DNA from 2 places in the Pseudactinotalea sp. Z1732 genome. Region 1 is predicted to be linked to the other one. Evidence: riboswitches for the same ligand, from Rfam matches in the RefSeq annotation. Region 1 holds a riboswitch; the other holds the start of a gene.
What was found. Region 1 has a riboswitch for S-adenosylmethionine ahead of ACPL7H_RS09095 (O-succinylhomoserine sulfhydrylase). Riboswitches for the same ligand answer to the same signal wherever they lie in the genome.
Positions count from the first base shown of each region.

Region 1 (7,323 bases):
CACCAGGTCCGGGGCGACCCGGCCCAGGATCGTCACCAGCGGCCGCAGGAGGCGGCGCGCCGGTGCCGGCCGGTTGAGGTCGAACCACGGACTGTTCAGCACCACCGCGTCGATCAGGGCGGGGTTGCGGTCGGCGTACAGCGCGGCCATCAGACCGCCGGTGGAGTGGCCCACCAGCACCACCTGACGCACCCCGGTGGCGCGGATGATACGCACCGCGGCGGTGATCTCCTCGGCGTGCACCTTAATCCCGCTGGACCAGCCGGGCCGGCGCCCGTCTCGGATGGAGCGGCCGTGGTCCCGCAGGTCAAGGGCGTAGAAGTGATAACCACGCGCGGCCCAGGCAGCCCCGTGCTCGGACTGGAAGAAGTAATCGGCGAACCCGTGCAGATACAGCACCGCCGCCTCAGGGTGACGGCGACGCTCCGGTGGCCCCGCCCGGTGGCGCACCAGGGTGGCAACCGGGGTTCCGCGGCTGTCGGGACGCAGGCTGAGCGTGCGCGCCCGCCAGGGTTCTCCGAGGACGTCGGGCGCCCAGGTGCCCCCATCACGGGAGGCGCCGTCGTCGTCGGCCGGGTGCGTGGGATCGGGAGAGGTGCTCACCATCCCATCCTCACACCGGAGCCGCGGGCGGGTGGTGAGTACGCTGGTTCCAGTCGAGGTGAGCCCGCACGCGGACGCGGTGTCGACGAGTGCCGCAGTGAAACCCGAGGAGGACATAACGCATGAGTGCTGTCGCGATCCTGGGGGCCGGCATCATGGCCTCCGCCCTGACCGTGCCGCTGACCCGCAACGGGCATCGGGTCCACCTGGTGGGCACCCACCTGGACACCGAGATCATCGACTCCATCCAGCGCACCGGAGTGCACCCGCACCTGGAGATCGCGTTACCGGAGGGGGTCACGACCTTCCAGTTGGAGCAGGCGCGGGAGGCGTTCGAGGGGGCCGAGGTGGCCATCAGCGGGGTGAACTCCTTCGGGGTGGCCTGGGCCGGACAGCAACTGAGCGCTCTGCTGCGGCCCGGGATGCGGGTGCTCTCGATCACCAAGGGCATGGACGCCGATGAGGCGGGGAACCTGCGCATCCTCCCCGAGGTGCTGATGGAGCAGGTGGGCGCCGAGTTGTCCGGACAGGTGACGTGGTCGGCGATCGTGGGACCCTCCATCGCCGGGGAGGTCGCGGTGGAGCACGACACCGCCGTAGTGCTCACCGGAACCGATCAGGAGTCCCTGGACTCCTTGGCGCGCATGTTCCGCACCGACTCCTATCACGTGTGGACGTCCACCGACTTCATCGGGCATGAGGTCGGCGCCGCCACCAAGAACGTCTACGCCTTCGCGGCCGGGTTCATGGAGGGGCTGCTCGACGCCGCCGGCAAGGGCGCCGCGCAATACCGCCGGTACAACTACGGAGCCGCGGTCTTCGCCCAGGGCACCAGGGAGATGCTGCGGTTCATCGAACTACTCGGCGGAGACCGGGAGACCACCACCGGCCTTGCCGGTGTGGGAGACATGTTCGTCACCTCGATGGGGGGACGCAACGTGCGGGCCGGTCGCTACGTGGGATCGGGGGTGCCGTTCTCGGAGGTGCGCGACCAGCACATGAAGGGCGTCACCTTGGAGGGGGTGGCCGCGATCGAGGTGATCGGGGCGGCGATCGAGAAGCTCACCGAGCGCGAGGTGATCGGTGCGCAGGAGTTCCCGCTGCTGCGCCACCTGTACGGGATCATCGCCAACGATGAGCCCCTGGAGATGCCGTTCGAGGACTTCTTCGGCGGGATGCGCTGACGCGCAGCCGCGGGCTGGCGTGCGCTGCGGACTGGCGTGCGCTGCCGGTTGACGTGCGCCGCTGGGCTGGCGTGCAGCAGGCGTCGTGCACTGGCGGCGTCCTGCGTCGCCGGCGTCGTGCACTGCGGTCGTCGTCCACTACGGACGTCTTGCAGTGTGGGACGGACCGGAATCGACGTCGGCCCGCCCGGTGCCGGGACGTAGCCTGGCGCAGGACCATCCAGAGCAGCCGAGAGATCTGGCTCGACGACGCTGCAGCAACCCCCGCGGACGCGGACGGTGCTACCGCCAGGAACGATGGAGGCAGCCATGAGCGATCCACAACCTCGATGTTCCCTGCCCGAGGGTGTGGGACCGGCCACCGTGGGCGTGCGCGGGGGCCAGCAGCGCACCGAGTTCGGCGAGATCGCCGAGCCGATGTTCCTCACCCAGGGCTACGCCTACGAACGGGCCGCCGACGCCGAGGCGGCCTTCGCAGGTGAACTCGACATCTTCACCTACTCCCGCTACTCCAACCCCACCGTTGCCGCATTCGAGGAGCGGATGCGCCTGCTGGAGCGAGCGGAGGCCTGCTACGCCACCGCCAGCGGGATGTCCGCGCTGTTCGCCGCGATCGCCCCGCTGGTGGAACAGGGCGGGCGGATCGTGGCCGGCAGGGCGCTGTTCGGGTCCACCTTCGTGGTGCTGGACCAGATCATGGGCCAGTGGGGGGTCAGCACCGACTACGTCGACGCCCACCGGATCGAGGACTGGGAGCGGGCCCTGGCCACCCCGGCTGACCTGGTGCTGTTCGAGACCCCCTCGAACCCGATGATGGACCTGGTCGACATCGCTGCGGTTTCACGGCTGGCCCACCGCGCCGGTGCGCTGGTGATCGTGGACAACGTGTTCGCCACCCCGGTGCTGCAGCGGCCGCTGGAACTCGGCGCCGACCTCATCGTGTACTCGGCTACCAAGCACATCGACGGGCAGGGCCGGGTGATGGGCGGGGCGGTGCTGGGCCCGCGCGAGATCATCTGCGGCCCGGTGCAGGACTTCATTCGCAACACCGGGCCCACCCTCAGCCCGTTCAATGCCTGGGTGCTCCTGAAGGGCTTGGAGACGCTCGCCCTGCGGGTGCGGGCCCAGAGCGCCGCGGCGTGGGAGTTGGCGACATGGCTGGAGGGGCATCCCGGGGTGGCCTCGGTGCGGTACCCGCTCCTGGACTCCCACCCCCAGCAGGTGTTGGCCAAGGAGCAGATGAGCGGCGGTGGGACCGTGGTCACCTTCGATGTGGCCACCGATGGCGCCGGTGCTGCCGAGCGGGTCAAGGAGCGCACCTTCGCGGTCCTGGACGCCCTGCGGATCGTGGACCTGTCCAACAACCTGGGCGATGTGAAGTCGATGGCCACCCATCCGTCCACGACGACGCATCGCAAACTGGGTGCGGCCGGTCAGGCCGCGATCGGAGTCACCCCTGCCACCGTGCGGCTGTCGGTGGGCCTGGAGGACGTGCCCGATCTGCGCGCCGACCTCGACCAGGCCCTGCGCTGACGTCGCGGCAGATGCCCTGATCTCGGGTTCGAGGTGGCGCGCGATCACGGTGGATGCCGCGAAGTCAGCGGGCTCCCGGGTCAGACGACGCCGTAGAGGCGGTCGCCGGCGTCGCCCAGGCCGGGCACGATGTAGGCCTTCTCGTTCAGGCCCTCGTCCACCGCGGCGGTCACGATCGTCACGTCCGCGCGGTCTCCCACAGCCTCCTCCACCGCGCCGAGCCCTTCGGGTGCGGCGAGCAGACAGATTGCGGTCACGTCGCGGGCACCGCGTTCGAACAGGTACTCGATCGAGGCCACCAGGGTGCCGCCGGTCGCCAGCATCGGATCCAGCACGAAGCACTGCCGCCCGGTGAGGTCATCGGGCAGCCGGTTGGCGTAGGTGATCGCCTCCAGGGTGTCCTCATCGCGCTGCAGGCCCAGGAACCCGACCTCCGCGGTGGGCAGCAGCCGGGTCATCCCCTCCAGCATGCCCAGTCCGGCGCGCAGGATGGGCACCACGATCGGCTGTGGATCGGCCATCCTGGTGCCGATGGTGGAGGTGACCGGGGTGGAGATCCGCACCGGCTCGGTGCTCACCTCCCGGGTGGCCTCATAGGCCAGCAGGGTCACCAGTTCCTCGGTGAGTTGGCGGAACGTGGGAGACGGCGTGCGCTCATCCCGCAGGGCGGTGAGTTTGTGGGCGATCAGTGGGTGCTCGACTACGTGCAGGCGCATGACGCCCAACCTACCGACCAGGCACACTGGCCACCATGACAACGGGCCCTCAGGAACCAGGTTCGGATCACACCGGCACCGCTCCGACCGCGGGTGCAGGTGCCGACCGCAGTCGTGGTGGTGGCGCCGACCGCGGCGGGGCGGACGGCAGGCGTGCGGGTGGTGCCGACCGCGGCGATGGGGGGGCGGAGGGCAGGCGTGCGGGTGGTGCCGACCGCGGCGATGGGGGGGCGGACGGCAGGCGTGGTGGTGGTGCCGACCGCGGCGATGGGGGTACCGACCGCAGGCGTGGTGGTGGTGCCCACCGCAGTCGTGGGGGTGCGGGCGGCAGCCGCAGCCCGCGCGCCGATCCCACTGCCGACCCCGCCGCCGATCCATCCATTCCCCGGCCCGGCGATGCGGCCGCGATGCGCCTGGCCCTGCGCGAGGCAGCCACGGCCGGCGCCGCCGGTGACGTGCCGATCGGGGCGGTGGTGCTCGACCCCGAGGGTGAGGTGATCGCCGTCGGGCACAACGCCAGGGAGGCCAGTGCCGACCCGACGGCACACGCCGAGATCCTCGCCCTGCGCGCGGCCGGGAGGGCGATGGGCAACTGGCGCCTGACCGGGTGCACGCTGGTGGTGACGCTCGAGCCGTGCGCGATGTGCGCCGGGGCGGCGGTGCTGGCCCGGGTGGCCCGGGTGGTGCTGGGGGCCTGGGACCCCAAGGCGGGCGCGTGCGGATCCACCCGTGACATCGTTCGCGACTCCAGATTGCCGCACCGAACGGAGGTGACCGGTGACGTGCTCGGCCCCGAGTGCGCGCAACTGCTGCGGGACTTCTTCGCCGAGCGACGCTGAGCGGCCCGCTTTCCAGAGGCGACCAGGGGAGCCGGTCCGGTCCGCTACAAGGGTGCCGGTAACGCTGCCACCAGCGCCGTGAGTGTCTCGGAGGTGCCGGCGTGCACCAGCACGTCGGCGAGCGCGTCGCCCCGGGTGCTGCCGCGGTTCACGATCGCCACCGGTTGTCCGTTCCTGGCGGCGTGCCGCACGAACCGCAGACCCGACATCACCGTCAGGGACGAGCCGAGCACCACCAACGCCTCGGCGTCGTCGACCATCGCATAGGCGCGGGCGACCCGGTCCTTGGGGACGTTCTCCCCGAAGTAGACGATGTCGGGTTTGAGGATCCCACCGCACACCGGGCAGGGCAGCACGCGGAAGCCCTCGGTGGCCTCGATCACCGCGTCGGCATCCGGGGCGATCTCCACGTCGGCGACGCTGACCTCATCGGCGAAACCCGGGTTGAGTTCCTCCAGTTCGCGGTGCAACTGGGTGCGGGTCATCCGATGGCCGCAGGTGAGGCAGATGACGGCGTCGTAGTGACCGTGCAGGTCGATCACCCGCTTGGAGCCGGCCGCCTGGTGCAGCAGGTCCACATTCTGGGTGATCACGCCGTTGACCAGTCCGGTGGCCTCCAGGGCGGCCAGTGCCCGGTGCCCACGGTTCGGTTCGGTGGTGCGCACGTGCCGCCAGCCCACGTGGTTGCGGGCCCAGTAGTGGCGGCGGAAGCCATGGTCGGACACGAACTGCTGGTAGGTCATCGGTGTCCGGGGCGGGGAGTCCGGTCCCCGGTAGTCGGGGATTCCGGAGTCGGTCGACATCCCCGCACCGGTCAGAGCGGTCCACTGCCTGCCGCGCAGCAGGTCCACCAGTTCATCCGTCAAGTCGCTCACGCCAGAAGCCTACGGCTGCGGGGCGGTGAGTGAGGTGCCGGGTGCTCGCCGTGCGCAAGGAAGGGCTCGGCGATATCGTCCACCAGACGGCCATGGCACGGAGGCGACGGAGGCGGGTCATGATCTCCCCTGACATCTCTCGACGACACCTCCTCGGACTGGGTCTGGGGCTCGGGGCGGGCACAGCGCTGGGGCTGGCTGGGTGTGCGCCCGCCACGTCCAACCCGAACGACGGTCCGACGCTGCCCCCCGCGGACGGTCCGATCCGGTTGACGTACTGGTCCTGGCTGAAGGACCTGCAGGTGGTCTGCGACATCTGGAACGAGGCCAACCCGGACGTGCAGGTGGAGGCGGTCTGGATCCAGGGCGGCAACGCCGGGGGGTACCAGAAGCTCTTCTCCGCCCTCGCCTCCGGCGGCGGCCCGGACATCGGGCAGGTGGAGTTCCGCCAGATCCCCGCGTTCCTGCTGGTCAACGGCCTGGTGGAGATCGGCCGGTACGGCATGGGCGAGGTCACCGACCGGTACGACGAGGCCCTGATCAACCAGATCACCTTCAACGACGGAATGTTCGGGGTGCCCCAGGACTCGGGCCCGGTGGGCTTCTACTACCGCCACGACCTGTTCGACTCCATCGGCGCGCAACCACCGGGCACCTGGGAGGAGTGGTTGGAACTGGCCCGCGAGGTCCGCGCCACCGGGGCGTACCTGGAGGCCTTCGACGTCGGGGACACCTCTCCGTTCGCCGCCTACGCCACCCAGGCGGGAGCGAACTGGTGGCAGATCGACGGCGATTCCTGGGTGGTGAACATGACCGATGAGGCCACCCTGGAGGTCGCGGACTTCTTCGACCGTGCCGTGGACGAGGACCTGCTGCACACCGGCTTCGGCCCCTACTCCCCGGGATGGTTCGCCGCGGCCGGCAACGATCAGATCTTCGCGGCCACCGGCGCCTCGTGGGCCGATGCCCTGATCCAGGGGGTGGCCGCCACCGAGGGGCTGTGGCACGTGGCCCCGATGCCGGCCTGGGCGCAGGGCTTCGGGTCGACCTACCTCGGTGGGTCCACCGCGGCGGTGATGGCCAATACGCGCTACCCGGCCGAGGCGCTGGACTTCTGCATCTGGATGACCACATCCGAGGAGGGGATCGACGCGATGATCGAGCACTGCGGCATCGGCTGGTCGCCGTCTCCGGACTTCATCGGTTCCTCCCGGAGGGAGCCGTCGGAGTTCTTCGGCGGGCAGAACTACAACGAGGAGGTCTTCGTGCCGGCCGCCGATCAGCAGAACCTGGAGTGGACCTGGGCACCGACGACGCAGCGCGTCTTCGACATTCTCGGTGACGGGTTCCGGCGCAAACTGACCGCGGGGCAGAGTTTCGTGACGTCGATGCACGAGGCCGAGGAAGCCACCGTGAAGGTCCTCGCCGATACCGGCCTGAATGTGAGGTCGGCATGAAGCGCGCCGAACCGGGGCGTACCGGGCCGGGCGGATCTGCCACCGCAACCGGGAATCGCCCGAGCAGGCGCGAGGACGCGGCCGGCGAGCGGAGCGCCGGTGCGCGCCCGGCCCGT
Region 1 covers NZ_JBMPQC010000003.1:393,421-400,743, reverse strand. Annotated here, with positions in the region: gene ACPL7H_RS09105 (alpha/beta fold hydrolase) at 1-603, opposite strand, end outside; gene ACPL7H_RS09100 (NAD(P)H-dependent glycerol-3-phosphate dehydrogenase) at 726-1,787, shown strand; SAM riboswitch class I at 2,001-2,091, shown strand; gene ACPL7H_RS09095 (O-succinylhomoserine sulfhydrylase) at 2,097-3,320, shown strand; gene upp (uracil phosphoribosyltransferase) at 3,401-4,036, opposite strand; gene tadA (tRNA adenosine(34) deaminase TadA) at 4,444-4,875, shown strand; gene ACPL7H_RS09080 (NAD-dependent protein deacetylase) at 4,920-5,750, opposite strand; gene ACPL7H_RS09075 (ABC transporter substrate-binding protein) at 5,870-7,207, shown strand.

Region 2 (7,323 bases), on a different contig from region 1:
GGCCCGACCTCGAGCCGGTTCCGCGTGCGGCGCCGGGCGGCCTGCTTCCGGCTCGCAGCCTGCCCCAGGTAGGGCTGCAGGTGCGGGGCAGGACGCAGCAGGTGCACCCCTGGGTGCGGGTCTGGCCCGGTGGGGCCGGACCCAGGGGCGTCGGCAGCGTTGGCAGCAGCCCGTGAGCGGCGCGAGCGTGCGGCGATACTGGGGTGGAGCGGGGGATGGGTTACGCCCCGACGCATCGGTGCCCTGAGCACCGCAGCACCGGCCACGAACCCGCCGGCCTCCAGTGCCCAGACCACCTGGGAGTGCACCGACAACTCAACCGGGGCCAGGGACGTCCATTCGGGTTGGCCGACCACCACGCCGGGCTGGGCCAGCCAATCCGCCACAGCCACCGCACCCAGGGAGTAGCCGTCCGCGCTACAGAAGTGGATCATCCCCAGGTCCTCGAACCGGTCGACCGGCAGATACCTCTGGGCCGGATCGGCCAGGAACTCGGCGGTGCCCGGCGTCGGTGGCGCCACGTGCATGAGGAAGGCGATCGGTTCGGACCCGCCGATCACCTCGTGACCGGCGTCAGTGGTCAGTTCCACCCGGTTCTGCAGGAACATCAACCGGGCGTAGCGGGCCCAGCGGGTCTGCGGGATCGCCCGCGGCGAGGAGCGCAACTCGATCCGGCCCGCAGCCGAGGGCAGCGGTGGCATCCCCGGACGCTCGAAGTCCCACACGGCCGCGGTGAACATCGCGGCAAGATGGAAGGCGGCGTCGGCGCCGTACACGACGCGGCCGGCCAGGTACAGCGCGTGCAGGGTGCCCATCGCTCCGACCTTGGTGCCGGTCAGCGCCCCAGCGGTGACCGCCAGGTGATCGCGCACCGTCACCAGGGTGGCGGCGAAACCGAACACCGGCTCGTCCTGGTGATGGTGCGGCGCCGGCTCGGATGCTACCGGCGCTCCGCCCCGCACCCGTTCCTCACCCCAGGGGGGCGGCGGGTGGCGGCGCACGGTACGCAACTGGTCCCCGTCGATGCGCCAGTTCCGGGCGTGGATCTCGAACTGCTCGAGCTGCCGCCTCAGATTGGTGAACTCCTCGCGGAGTCTGCCCTGCTCGGCCGGGAGGAACTCGATCAGTTCGGACAGGGCCTGCCAGGCCCGTGCCACCCGCTCCCGGGCGTGCACGAAGGGGTCACCGGGAAGTGCCAACAGCAGTTGCGTCGTCGTGCGCGGGTAGTGAGCCGGCAGCACCGGAGGGCGCAGCGGATCCATCGTTGAGTCAGGCATCGCCCGCCAAGATTAGCGCCCGGCAGTGCCGAACCGGCCCCACAGCAAAGGGCAGACCAGCCCATTGCGTGGCGCTGCCCCGTGTGCTGGTGCCCGGTGGGCCCGGAGCGGTGAACCTCACAGTCAGAGGCCCACATCACAGGGCGTGGGGTTTGCTCGCACTGCCCCGTTCGCGTAACCTTGGGCGTCGGTGCCTCGTGCGCCGCAACCCTTCGCATGCGCTGTGATCCTCGTGTGCCCGCCCGCTTCGTGCCGGGGCCGGCTGCAGATATCCAGCCTCGAAGGACCTCAGATGTTGTCCGCGAGAAGGAATGAGCAAACGTGGTGTACGCGATCGTCAAGGCCGGTGGCCGGCAGGAGAAGGTGTCCGTGGGTGACATCGTGGTCGTGGACCGGCTCTCCGGTGGCGCGGGCGACTCCGTGGAACTCACCCCCGTGCTGGTGGTGGACGGCGAGAAGGTGACCACCGACGCCGACGCACTGGCCAAGGTGACAGTCTCCGCCGAGATCGTCCGGGACGAGAAGGGCCCGAAGATCACGATCGGTAAGTACAAGAACAAGACCCGTTATCGCCGTCGGGCCGGTCATCGCCAGAAGTTGACCCGCCTGAAGGTCACCGGCATCGCCTAACACTCCCAGGAAGCAGGTACGTCATGGCAACGAAGAAGGGCGCGAGCTCTACCCGGAACGGCCGCGACTCCAACGCACAGCGGCTGGGAGTCAAGCGGTTCGGTGGGCAGGACGTCAAGGCCGGTGAGATCCTGGTGCGGCAGCGCGGCACCAAGTTCCACCCCGGCATCAACGTGGCTCGCGGTAGGGACGACACCCTCTACGCGCTGTCCGCAGGACAGGTTCAGTTCGGAAGCCGGCGGGGCCGCAAGGTCGTCGACGTCACGCTTGTGGACGCCTGAGATTCGACATCGGCGGGGGCGCACCGGCTAGCAGTCGGGGCGCCCCCGCTTTCGTATTCCCAGCCGGTTCCGGCGCCCGATCCACAACCACCGCCAGGAGGGTCGTGATGGCCAGTTTCGTCGACCACGTGATGCTGCACGTTCGCGGCGGTGACGGCGGCAACGGCTGCGTGTCGGTGCACCGGGAGAAGTTCAAGCCTCTGGGGGGCCCAGATGGCGCCAACGGCGGACCTGGCGGTGACGTGATCCTGCGGGTGGACAGCCAGGTCACCACGCTGCTGGACTACCACCACTCTCCGCACCGCCGCGCCGGCAACGGCACCCAGGGGATGGGGGACAACCGCACCGGCAAGAAGGGTGAGCACCTGGTCCTCGCTGTCCCCGACGGCACCGTGGTCAAGACCGCCAAGGGCGAGATCCTGGCCGACCTGGTCGGCCACGGCACCGAGTACGTCGCCGCGGCCGGGGGTAACGGCGGGCTCGGCAATGCCGCCCTGGCCTCGCGCAAACGCAAGGCTCCCGGATTCGCCCTGCTCGGGGAACCCGGGCAGGAGCGGGACCTGGTACTGGAACTCAAGACCGTGGCCGATGTGGCTCTGGTCGGCTTCCCCTCGGCGGGCAAGTCCTCCCTGATCGCGGCGATGAGCGCGGCGCGGCCCAAGATCGCCGACTACCCGTTCACCACTCTGGTACCGAACCTGGGAGTGGTCCAGGCCGGACAGGCCCGGTTCACGATGGCCGACGTGCCCGGGTTGATCCCCGGCGCCTCCCAGGGCAGGGGCTTGGGCCTGGAGTTCCTGCGACACATCGAGCGGTGTGCCGTGATCGTCCATGTGCTGGACTGCGCCACCCTGGAGCCGAACCGGGACCCGATCAGCGATCTGGACGCGATCGAGGCGGAACTGGATGCCTACAGTGCCGACGTCGGAATCGAAGGTGGCCGGGTGCCGCTGGCGCAGCGCCCCCGGTTGGTGGTGCTGAACAAGGTGGACGTGCCCGAGGCCCAGGACCTGGCCGATCTGGTGCGGCCCGACCTGGAGGCCCGTGGCCTGGAGGTGTTCGAGGTCTCCGCGGTAGCGCGCAAGGGCCTTCGGCCGCTGTCCTTCAGACTGGCCGAGATCGTGCAACAGGCCCGCGATGCCGCCCCACCGCCGGAGCCAACCCCGACGGTGCTGCGCCCCCGCGCGGTGGACGAAACCGGGTTCGCTGTCACCCGGCGCAGGAGTGACCACGAGTACTTTCTGATCACCGGAACCAAACCAGAGCGTTGGGTGCGCCAGACCGACTTCGCCAACGATGAGGCCGTGGGTTACCTCGCCGACCGGCTGGCCCGCCTGGGAGTGGAGGAGGCGCTGTTCGAAGCGGGCGCCACCCCGGGTGCGGAGGTCGTGATCGGTGACGGCCCCGAGGGCGTGGTCTTCGACTGGGAGCCGACCATGATGACCGGCCCCGAACTCCTGGGCGCTCGCGGCTCCGACGTGCGTCTGGAGGAGCGGCAGCGGCCTACTCGGGCGGAGAAACGCGAGGAGTTCCACAACCGGATGGACGCCAAGGCTGCCGCTCGCGAGGAGTTGTGGATCGACCGGGAGCAGTGAGGTCACCTCATCGGCGCGCACCGAACGGGGCCCGGGGCGCCCAGTACATGGACGGTCCCGTCCGAATCGTGATCGGGTGCGCCACAATGGTGCCGTGACCAAGACCGTGACGGACCGGCGTGAACTGGGGGACCCCGGTCGCGCCCGACGAGTCGTGGTCAAGATCGGCTCCTCCTCGCTCACCGACGCGGCTGGGCGGCTGGATGTACACAAGCTCACCGCGCTCGTCGAGGTCCTGGCCGGTCGCCGAGCCGCGGGTGGGCAGGTGGTGCTGGTCTCCTCCGGGGCCATCGCCTCAGCGCTGGGCGTCCTCGGGCTCAGCGGCCGGCCCCGGGACCTGGCAACCGCCCAGGCCGCGGCCAGCGTCGGGCAAGGGCTCTTGATGGCGCACTACACGCGCGCGTTCGGTGCCCACGGGCTCACCGTCGGCCAGGTGCTGCTCACCGTGGAGGACGTGGTGCGCCGGGCACATCACCGCAACGTCCAGCGCAACGTCGAACGACTGCTGGCGCTGGGAGTGGTGCCGGTGATCAACGAGAACGACGCCGTGGCCACCCAGGAGATCAAGTTCGGTGACAATGACCGGCTGGCCGCTCTGGTCTCGCACCTGTCCAAAGCCGACGCCCTGGTGCTGCTCACCGACGTCGACGCCCTGTACGATCGCTCGCCCCGGCTGCCCGGTGCCCGGCGGATCGCACGCGTGCGGGACCGACGAGACCTGGAGGGCATCGAGGTCACCGCACGAGGCGGGGCGGTGGGCACCGGGGGCATGGTCTCGAAGTTGGAGTCCGCCGCGATCGCCTCCGGCGCCGGGATCCCGGTGGTGGTGACCGCGGCACACAATGCCGGGGCCGTGTTGTCCGGTGAGGACGTGGGCACCTGGTTCGAGCCGGCCCGACGGCGCACCAATGCCCGGCGGCTGTGGCTGGCCCACGCCGCGCACACCGGAGGTTCGATCAGCGTCGACGAGGGTGCGGTGCAGGCGATCACTGCCGGGAAGAAGTCGCTGCTGGCGGCCGGCGTGGTGGACGTGACGGGGGAGTTCGACGCCGGCGACCCGATCGACGTGCTGGATCCAGCCGGCCGGGTGGTGGCTCGAGGCTTGGCCTCCTACAGCGCTGAGGAACTCCCTGCGCGTCTGGGCCGCACCTCGGTGCAGATGCGGGAGCAGTTCGGCCCGGATAGTGCCCGCGCGGTGGTGCACCGGGATGACCTGGTGGTGCTGGACCGCACCGACTGAGGCCGGCGAGGCGGTCGCATCAGCCGACGGCGCGCTCCGGCGTCTCGGACTGGGACCGCGTCGTGGCGACCGAATGCGCAGCCCTTAGGTAGTTGACACGGCAAGATAGTTGACACGGCAACTATCCGACTCATAGGTTGATCCCAGGTTCAGAGCGTCAGCGCCAAGTCCCGGCTTGCTGACCGGCAACCCCCCGCGCGGCGGGGTGCTCCGGGAGATGACCTGGCCGCGGGCCACATGGCCCCCGGCAAGCGCATCACCGCTCCCCGCGGTGCAGACAGAAGGATGAAGACAGCGATGCACACCGACAGGACCCTTGCGTACCAGCGACGCCACGTCTCCTGTGTGATGTGTGCGATGTGTTGCTGCTTCATGTCGGCCTGAGCCGACACCTCAACCGGCAGCCTCGGGCCCTCTGACGGCCCCTCGGCGCCACCCCTCAGCCGGTCGGTGCGCACCTGAGCCCGATGCGTGACACACCGGGCGTGCGACCCGCGCTGAGGCAGCAATGTTGAGCCCTTTCTTGCACCGAGAGTGAGCACCCCATGTCTGCTGTACCTGCATCTGTGAACGAGACCGCGTCCCTGGTCGGATTGGATCTGTCCAATGCCGGCGCGCCCCGGGACTGGCAGCGCGAGCGCAACGCCGAGACCGAGCAATTCATCATGGGCCGCCTGGCCGGCCTGGCCTCCCTCGCCGACCGGGGCGGGGTGGACCTGATCTCGCTGGATGAGACATTCCGGCTCGGTGGTAAGCGGCGCCGGGACGCCTGGCTGGACGGGGCGCTGGCTACCTCCCGCCTTGCCCGGCACACCACCCGGGCCGCCCTGGTGGCCACAGTTCCGCTGGGCATCACGCGCCCCGAACACGTCGCTGGTGCCATCGCCTCGGTGCACCGGGCCAGTGCCCAGCGCGCGGGCTGGCAGCTCGAGCAGGGCGCCACCGCCCAGGGCACCGGTGCGCGCACGGTGGATGCGGTGCTGGACGCGCCGGTGGCCGCCCCCCGCAAGCGCACCGTGGATGATGTGGTTCGCGAACCGGTCCGTCCACTGGTGGTGGTACCGGTGCGCAACGGTGTGGACGCCGAGCTGGCTGCGGCGCGCGCTGACGTGGCACGGCTGTCGGTGGCAACCCTGGAGGAGGCCCGTGCCGCCCGGGCTGCGATCCGTGAAGCGGCAATCGAGTGGGGCCGGGCACCCGGTGACGTCAAGGTGTTGGTCGATGTGCACACGGTGATCTCCGCCGATCGGGCCAGCGCACAGGCACGCTGGGACCTGCTGTCCTCACTGGAATTGCCTTCCGGGCTGCCGGCTCTGCGCACCATCGGGACCGCCGAGGACCTCGCCACGCTCTGGAACGCGTGGGTCCGGGCCGGCGGAGCCGACGGGTTCACCGTGGTGCCGGCCTCGGTACCCACCGATGTGGTGGCTCTGGCCCAGGACCTGCTGCCGGCGCTGACCGAACTCGGGCTGCGTACGCCGGCGACGGCTCCGGTCACGCCCGCGGCGACGCCTGCTCGCTCCCGGCGTGCCCCGGTGCGGGTGCGATGAGCCGTCCTTCTCAGGCGGTCCGGCCGGCCAGTCGTTCTCGGGCAACAGGTCGCGTAGCGGTGCCGAGCGCCCCGGGCCGAGGATCACCTGGGTGTCGATGTTCGCCGGGTCGATCTGTCGGATGAACTCGCGGCAGCGTCCGCACGGTGAGACCACGTGCAGGGTGCCGGCCTCATCGCGCCACACTGCCACGATCTGGGCGATACGGAACTCTCCGGCCGTCACCATCGCGGCGATAGCGGCGTGTTCGGCGCAGAAGCCGGTTCCGCACGGGGTGTCGATGCACACCCCTGAGTACCGCGCTCCGGCGGCCGTCACCAGGGTGGCTGCGACATCACCCGACTTCCGGTCCTCCGCCTCGCTGGGGTTCAGGTATTCCTGGGCCGAAGCGATCAGGGAGGAGAACGACGCGGTGTCCATAGGCACGATCCTAGAGGGAACCGGTGTGGCAGCCCTCGCCGGTTCCCGTGGCGGACGGGCCCGGATCGACGGCCGCAGCGCACCGGCCGCGGCCTGGGAGCGCGGCGGCGGCGTAGGCTTGGCTGCATGACTCAGACGACGGCGCAGCCCGCTGCGGACGTGACGGCGCAGGTGCAGCAGGTGGCCACCGACGCGAAGGTGGCCGCCCGCGACCTGGCGCGGGCCACCCGGGCCACCAAGGACGCCGCGCTGCACCGGATGGCCGATGCGTTGGTGGGTGCCTCCGAACGGATCGTGGCTGCCAACGATGTGGACGTGCGCCGGGAGGAG
Region 2 covers NZ_JBMPQC010000002.1:136,073-143,395, forward strand. Annotated here, with positions in the region: gene ACPL7H_RS04465 (hypothetical protein) at 1-1,277, opposite strand, end outside; gene rplU (50S ribosomal protein L21) at 1,599-1,907, shown strand; gene rpmA (50S ribosomal protein L27) at 1,931-2,188, shown strand; gene obgE (GTPase ObgE) at 2,296-3,783, shown strand; gene proB (glutamate 5-kinase) at 3,878-5,023, shown strand; SAM riboswitch class IV at 5,170-5,283, shown strand; gene ACPL7H_RS04490 (hypothetical protein) at 5,569-6,573, shown strand; partial or broken gene ACPL7H_RS04495 (cytidine deaminase family protein) at 6,736-6,891, opposite strand; gene ACPL7H_RS04500 (hypothetical protein) at 6,854-7,123, shown strand; gene ACPL7H_RS04505 (glutamate-5-semialdehyde dehydrogenase) at 7,120-7,323, shown strand, end outside.
Region 2: linked by a shared signal. The riboswitch ahead of ACPL7H_RS04490 (hypothetical protein) and the one ahead of ACPL7H_RS09095 (O-succinylhomoserine sulfhydrylase) in region 1 are both predicted to bind S-adenosylmethionine.